Regions from separate parts of the Streptomyces sp. NPDC091412 genome, predicted to be linked through region 1. Evidence: riboswitches for the same ligand, from Rfam matches in the RefSeq annotation. Region 1 holds a riboswitch; each other region holds the start of a gene.
What was found. A riboswitch is a leader RNA that binds a small molecule or an ion and turns the genes downstream of it on or off. The one in region 1 is predicted to bind cobalamin.

Region 1 (2,254 bases):
CCGGAGGTCGTACGGGCCGCGGTCGTCCATGTACTGGGCCTGCCCGCGTCCGGCTTCTGGCGGCTGGACGTACCTCCGTTGACGGCAACGGAGTTCAGTGGACGGGCCGGCCGCTGGAATCTGCGGCTCGGACAGCCGCTGGCGGCGCCCTGAGGAACGCGAGAGGGCCCCCGGACGGTTCCGAAGGGCCCTGTCGTGTGCCGAAGGGGTCAGTGCGCGGCCGGAACCGCGCGCCCGGTCGTGGCCGTCGCCGGCCGGGGATTCAGCAGTCGCCCGGCCAACTCGCCGAAGAGCAGCCCGAATCCGCCCCACAGGACGGCCTGCGTGGCCAGGGCGGAGAGCCGGAACCGCCACAGCAGGGTGGCCGGGAAGTCCGCCGGCACCTCGTTGACGGTGGGCAGGAAGGCGTACGCCAGACCGATCACCAGGGCGAAGGCGGCCACCGCGGCCACCGTCGCGTACCACGTGCCCAGCGCGGGCGCGAGGCGCTTGCCCAGGATGGTGGCGGCGATCGCGAGGAGGACGCTGAGCAGCATCATCAGGAAGTACAGGGTCGTGCGCTTGCCGATGGTGTCCCCCTGGCCGACCGCGGGCGGGTTGGCCGGGTACTTCAGGAACGGCACGACGTACACCGCCAGCAGCGCGCAGCCGGACAGCAGCAGCGCGGTCGCCCGCGGGGAGAAGCGGCCCACGCGGCCCAGCGCGAAGCAGAAGGCGAGCGCGGCGATGCCGCCGAAGGCGACCCCGTAGACCAGGACGCCGGTGGCGAGACCGGCCGTGGACTGGAGGGAACGGGAGACGACTTCCACCTCGTCATGGGAGTGGGAGTGGGAATGGGAATGTGCGTGCACCTCCTCGAGGCCGATCGCCTTGTCGACGAACGGCTCCCCGAGGAAGTAGGCGACGACCAGGGCGAGCACGCCGGCGGCAAGGCCGGCGAGCATGCCCCGTACCAGGAGGTTTCTTACGGTTGCGGAGTTCATGAGCGTGCGGTGACCCTCGCCTCAGTGGCAGGGGAAGCCGAGCAGGTGGCGGGCGTCGTGCACCCACTCGTGGACGTCCGTGCCGCTGAACACGGAGGTGGCGCCCTGCTCGGCGCCGACGAAGTAGAGCAGGACCAGCATGAGAACGCCGAAGAAGACCGCCCAGGGAGCTATCGCCTTCAGCGGCAGCGTGGCGGGAACGGCGGGGGTGGCGGTCGGCTGAGCGACGGTCTGCGCCATGGCAGAACCTCCTCTGGGAGTTCGCGTCCCATCTCGGTGGTGCACAGGACGACAGCCACGGGTCTGACTCACGAACACCCCGAGGGCGTTCGCATACAGTGGCGCGACCGTGCCGGATTCCCACCGGCTTCCGTCGTGCCGTCGTCGATATCGCACAGACGGTATCGCGTGCCGCGCGCCCGGCCAAGACCGCGACCCCGGACGTGATCTTCTCCACCGGGCCGCCTCCACCTGCTCACGGATCACCTCACCATCAGGGCGGCGGGGCCCCGGCGGCCGTGAATCGGACGCTCCGGCGCTGTGGCAGGATGCGCGAGCGAGCTCTGCTCCACCGCCCGCCGCGCCACTCGATCCGCACGCATCACCCCGGAGGGACGAGCCCCGTGCTCACGTCGTACGCCGCCCACTTCGACACACCCGCCGGGTACCTGGACTTCGCACGCTTCGGGCCGCCCTCCCGCGACGCCGTCACCGCCACCGCGCGCGCCCTGGAGGCGTCCGCCCGCGCCGACCACACCACCGTGGACGCCCTGATGCGCGCGGAGGAGACGGCGCGGGACACGGCCGCCCGCCTCGCCGGCACCGACGCCCGGCACACGGTGCTCCTCCCGAACGCGTCCACCGGTCTGTTCCACGCCGCGCTCGGCATCAGGGAGGGCGTGGTCCTCGCGCCACGCTCCGACTTCCCCGCCAACCACTACCCGTGGCGCCGCTCCGCGGACCTGGGCCGGGCCACGCCGCGCTGGATCGACCCCGTACCCGGCTCCGGAGTCACCCCCGATCTGGTCCGCTCCGTGCTGACCGACGACGTCGTGGCCGTGTCGGTCAGCGCCGTGGACTTCCGCACCGGGTTCCGTGCCGACCTGGCGGCGCTGCGTGAGGCGATCGGGCCCGACCGGCTGCTGATCGTGGACGCCATCCAGGCGTTCGGGGTCGCTGCCCTGCCCTGGGACGCCGCCGACGTGGTGGTCGCGGGCGGCCAGAAATGGCTGCGCGCCGGATGGTCGACCGGCTTCGCCACGCTGTCCGAC
Region 2 (2,254 bases), on a different contig from region 1:
GAGTTGAGGGACATGTTCTGCGCCTTGAAGGGGGCGACCTTCACGCCCTGGCGCACCAGCCACCGGCAGATCCCGGCGGTGACGACGCTCTTCCCGGCGTCGGAGGTGGTGCCGGCGACGAGCAGACCGCCACTCATGACGTCCGTCCTCTCTTCAGCAGCCGTACGCCCGCGCACACGCCGAGCGCGAGCCAGCCCACGCGGCGGGAGAGCCGTACCGCGCGCCCGATGTCACCCGGCCGGACGGCTCGTCCGGTGCCGTTGAGCTCCGGGCGGTGCTCCACGCGCCCGGCGTACGAGAGCGTGCCGCCCAGCCGCACCCCGAGCGCCCCCGCGAACGCGGCTTCCACCGGACCGGCGTTGGGGCTCGGGTGCCGGCCGGCGTCGGCGCGCCAGGCCCGTACGGCACCGCGCGGGTCGTCGCCCGCGACGGCCGCCAGGGCGGCGGTGAGCCGTGCCCCCGGCCATCCGGCGAGGTCGTCGAGCCGGGCCGAGGCCCAGCCGTAGCGGCGGTACCGGGGGGACTTGTGCCCGACCATGGCGTCCAGGGTGTTGACCGCGCGGAAGCCGAGGAGGCCCGGCACACCGGCGGCGGCGCCCCACACCAGCGCGCCCACCACCGCGTCGGAGGTGTTCTCGGCGACGGACTCGACGACGGCCCGGGCGATCCCGTCGGCGTCCAGCGCCTGCGGATCGCGCCCGCACAGATGCGGCAGCCGCGCCCGGGCGCCCTCGACGTCCCCGGCGTCCAGCGCGCGCCCGATCTCCCGCGCCTCACGGGCGAGGGAGGTCCCGCCGACGACGGCCCAGGTGGCGGCGGCGGTCAGCGCGACGGACGCGGTACGCGAGGAACGCGCGGCGGACGCGGCCAGTGCGGCCGACCCCAGGACACCGCCCACGCACACGGCGGTGTGCAGGGCGCCCCAGCCGCGGTGGTCCCGCCACAGCGCGCGTTCCACGGCACCCGCGGCCCGTCCGAACACGGCGACGGGGTGCCCGCGGCGTGGATCGCCGAGGAGCAGGTCACCGAGGAGGCCGGCGGCGGCGCCGTACGCGAAGTCGCGATCGGCACCCATCGGGTCAGCCGGTCGTGCGGTCGGTCGGACAGACGGTGGTGAACCTTGTTCGGCAGCCGCGCATGGCGATATGTGTCCTCACTCAGGGTGTCCACGCCCTGGTTCGACGAGACCGGCGGCGAGAGTTCCTGGCTCCCGGGGAAGTTCTTCCCCGGTCACAGTGGCGGGACCGCGCCGGATTCGCACCGGACTTCCTCTCCTGCCGCCGTACTTGGCTCCGGCAGTCCACCACGCACCGCGAACACCCGTCAACCTGCCGTTGACCTGCGCAGGGGTACTGAGATGAGGCCCACACCGCGGGCGCCGGGAACCAGAAGACCCGCCCTTCCCGGGCCGTCGTGGGGACGGTCCGCGAAGGGCGGGTGACGTGAGGGGCGGGACCCGGTTGTCCGGGTCCCGCGCCGGGCTGGGCCAGGGCTAGGGTCTTTCGTTTGGATCAGGCCGGATCAGGGAGCGGGGTCTGGTGCCATGCATCGCAAGGCGGAGGAGGGCGGCAGGGCGGAGCCCTGCCAACCGACGACAACGCGGCGAGGCGCGGCACCAGGGCCCGCGAGCCCGGCATGATCCAAACGAGAGGCCCTAGGCCACGATCAGGTAGATCCCGTAGGCCACGGCGGCGGCGCACGCGGCGAAGCAGGCGTAGGCGCCGGTGACCGCGAGGCTTCCGCCGCCGTGGCCCTCGGCGACGGCCCGCTCGCGGCGGGAGAGACCGGCGATGCCGAGGGTGAACAGGGCCACGAGGCCCACCGCGACGCCGAGGCTGACGCCGAAGACGGAGCCGAGGGCCACCCAGTCGATCTTCATGGTGTTTCTCTTCCTTCTGCCTGTGGCGCGGGCTCAGACGGCGGCGGCCGGCGGGGTCGCCACGGACGCGGGATCACCGACGGGCGCGGAGGCCTGGGCGGGGATCGTGGCCGTGAGCTGCTCGGTCACCGGGGAGGCCGGGGGCGGGGTGACGGCGGCGATGGCCTGGGTGACCACGCCGGCCGGCTCCTCGGTCTCGTTGACGTTGGTGTGGTCGACGACCTCGCGGCGGGAGATCTTCCAGATCACGGCGCTGGAGGCCACCAGGAACGCGGCGACGAGCCAGGTGCCCCAGTGGCCGAGGCGCGTCACCGCCTCCGCGCCGGCCGCGACCAGGGCCGCGGCGGGCAGCGTGAGGGCCCAGGCGACGGCCAT
Region 3 (2,254 bases), on a different contig from region 1:
GGCCGGCCGCACCCACGAGTGCGACTGGCCGCCGTGCGAGGTCGCCTCGGTGCCCGTGGTGACCAGGACCGACCTGGACCAGGACGCGCTCACCAGCCGGGAGATCTCCGACGCCGTCGGCGGCTCGGCGCACTCCGGCTCGTCGCTGTACACCCTGGACACCGAGGCTCTGGCCGCCCTGCACCCCGACGTGGTGCTCACCCAGGACCTGTGCGACGTGTGCGCGGTGTCGTACGAGAAGGTCAGCCGGACCGTGCGGCTGCTCGACGCCGGCACCCGGGTCCTCAGCCTGGAGCCGCGCACGCTCGACGACGTACTGGACTGCCTGGTCACCGTCGGCGACCTGCTCGGCGTCCGTGAGCGCGCACTGCGGCGCCGGGCCGAGCTGCGGGACCGCCTCGACCGGGTCCGCGGCGCGGTCGCCGGCCTCGGCCGGCCCCGGGTCGTGGCGATCGAGTGGCTCGACCCTCTGTGGCCCGCCGGACACTGGGTGCCCGAGCAGATCACCACCGCCGGGGGCGAGCCCCTCCTCGGCGCGCCCGGCGAGCACACCAAGCCGGTGACCTGGGAGGCGGTACGCGTCGCACAGCCGGACGTGGTCCTCGTCCTGCCGTGCGGCTTCCCGCCTGAACGCACCCTGCGGGAAGCCGAGTTGCTCACCAGGCTGCCCGGCTGGACGGATCTGCCCGCCGTTCGGTCCGGCCGCGTCTGGGTACTGGACGGACCGTCCTACTTCAACCGGCCGGGGCCACGGGTGGTACGCGGGGCGGAGGTGCTCGCCCAGATCCTGCACGGCGTATCGGCCGGCGAGTCGGTCACACCGGCCGAGGCCCGTCCGTTCCCCGGCCGGTGACGATGGGTCGGCCTCCTCGCCCGTGCGGGCCTCCCTGCGTGTGCGGCCCTCCCCGCCCGTGCGGCCCTCCCCGCCCGTGCGGGCCTCAGGAGTCCGTGGGACGCCGTGGCGGCGTGATGGCGTAAAGGTCGAGGATGTCCGGCAGGGGAGCCACTCCCGGGCCGCCGGCGCGTACCCAGGCGACGATGTCCTCGGTCGCGTCCTCGTCGTTGACGAGCCCGAGCCAGACCGGTCGCGCACCGGCGGTCCGGCCCGCGGCGGACGGCTGGACCACGATGACGTTCGCCTGCTCGCACACGTCGAGGCAGTCGGAGATGCGCACCGGCACCTCCGCACGCAGCCGCGCGGTCTGCGCCGCGTGATCGACCCCGGTCACCTTGGGGCTGCCGCAGCAGCAGTCCCGGCACACGACGACCCGGCACGGCACCGAACCGCTCCCCGCCACGGCACCGTCCGGCGCCTCGTCCGTCGGCTTTTCGGGCACGTCGCACCACTCCCCTCCCGGGGAGATCCGCCCCGGTGTCGATCGAGGAGGCGACCGCGTGAGTCTCCTGGCTCCCGGGTCGTCACTCGTCCCGCCTTCCCACCCCGGGCGGGGGCAGTGGCCTTCCGGAACTCGCTCACCGGTCACAGTGGCGGGACCGCGCCGGATTCACACCGGCTTCCTCGGACCGCCGTCGCCTTATGTCGCCGACCATCATCCCATTGCCGTTCGCTCACTGGACAACGGTCACTTCGCTCATTGCTGGCACTGCGGGCACCAGACCGTGCGGCGTCCGCCGACGCGGTTCGAGCACAGGGGCCATCCGCAGCGAGGGCATGTCGGCTCGCGGCGGGGCGTCATGCCTCCGATCGGACGCTCGCCGGTTTGACGGACGGCTCGACCGGGATACCCATGGCCCGTGATCCCGTCCAAGGTCGACGACACGCTGCCCGAGCTGGCTCCCTTCGTCCACGCCGTACAGGGCCGAAGGCCCGACGACGGCACGTGGTGCGAGGCGTGGACGGTGCGTGACGTCCTGGCCCACCAGACGGGGAACGCCGAGGAACTGGCCCGGGTACTGCGAGCGTTCCTCGCGGGCACACCGGTGGCGACCAGGAGCTTCGAGCGCGAGGCTCCCTACCGGCGGATGTCGGACGCCGAGCTCTGGGCGGCGTTCATGACCAACTGTGAACAGCTCACCGAGATCGCCGCGGCCGCCGCGCAGGACCTCTCCCCGGACACCGAGGTGATGTGGACCGGCCGTTCCGTGAAGGTCCCCTTCTTCGCGGAACACATGCGTGAGGAACTGATCCTCCACCGCTGGGACCTGACCGGCGACGACCGGACGGCCGTGCAGTCCCTCAACGAGCCGTGGATGACCGAGCACAGCGTGGTGTCGGTCGGCCGCCCCCTGCTGG

Region 2: linked by a shared signal. The riboswitch ahead of ACIQMV_RS35175 (cobalamin biosynthesis protein) and the one ahead of ACIQMV_RS08280 (CbtB-domain containing protein) in region 1 are both predicted to bind cobalamin.
Region 3: linked by a shared signal. The riboswitch ahead of ACIQMV_RS15275 ((2Fe-2S) ferredoxin domain-containing protein) and the one ahead of ACIQMV_RS08280 (CbtB-domain containing protein) in region 1 are both predicted to bind cobalamin.

What each region holds. Positions count from the first base shown of each region.
Region 1 is NZ_JBIVTV010000003.1:90,164-92,417, reverse strand. Features, by position in the region: gene ACIQMV_RS08290 (histidine phosphatase family protein) at 1-153, shown strand, start outside; gene ACIQMV_RS08285 (CbtA family protein) at 210-983, opposite strand; gene ACIQMV_RS08280 (CbtB-domain containing protein) at 1,005-1,223, opposite strand; cobalamin riboswitch at 1,260-1,401, opposite strand; gene ACIQMV_RS08275 (aminotransferase class V-fold PLP-dependent enzyme) at 1,607-2,254, shown strand, end outside.
Region 2 is NZ_JBIVTV010000025.1:52,131-54,384, reverse strand. Features, by position in the region: gene ACIQMV_RS35180 (cobyric acid synthase) at 1-137, opposite strand, end outside; gene ACIQMV_RS35175 (cobalamin biosynthesis protein) at 134-1,075, opposite strand; cobalamin riboswitch at 1,175-1,312, opposite strand; gene ACIQMV_RS35170 (hypothetical protein) at 1,655-1,879, opposite strand; gene ACIQMV_RS35165 (anion permease) at 1,913-2,254, opposite strand, start outside.
Region 3 is NZ_JBIVTV010000005.1:126,858-129,111, forward strand. Features, by position in the region: gene ACIQMV_RS15270 (cobalamin-binding protein) at 1-853, shown strand, start outside; gene ACIQMV_RS15275 ((2Fe-2S) ferredoxin domain-containing protein) at 939-1,337, opposite strand; cobalamin riboswitch at 1,398-1,521, opposite strand; gene ACIQMV_RS15280 (maleylpyruvate isomerase N-terminal domain-containing protein) at 1,756-2,254, shown strand, end outside.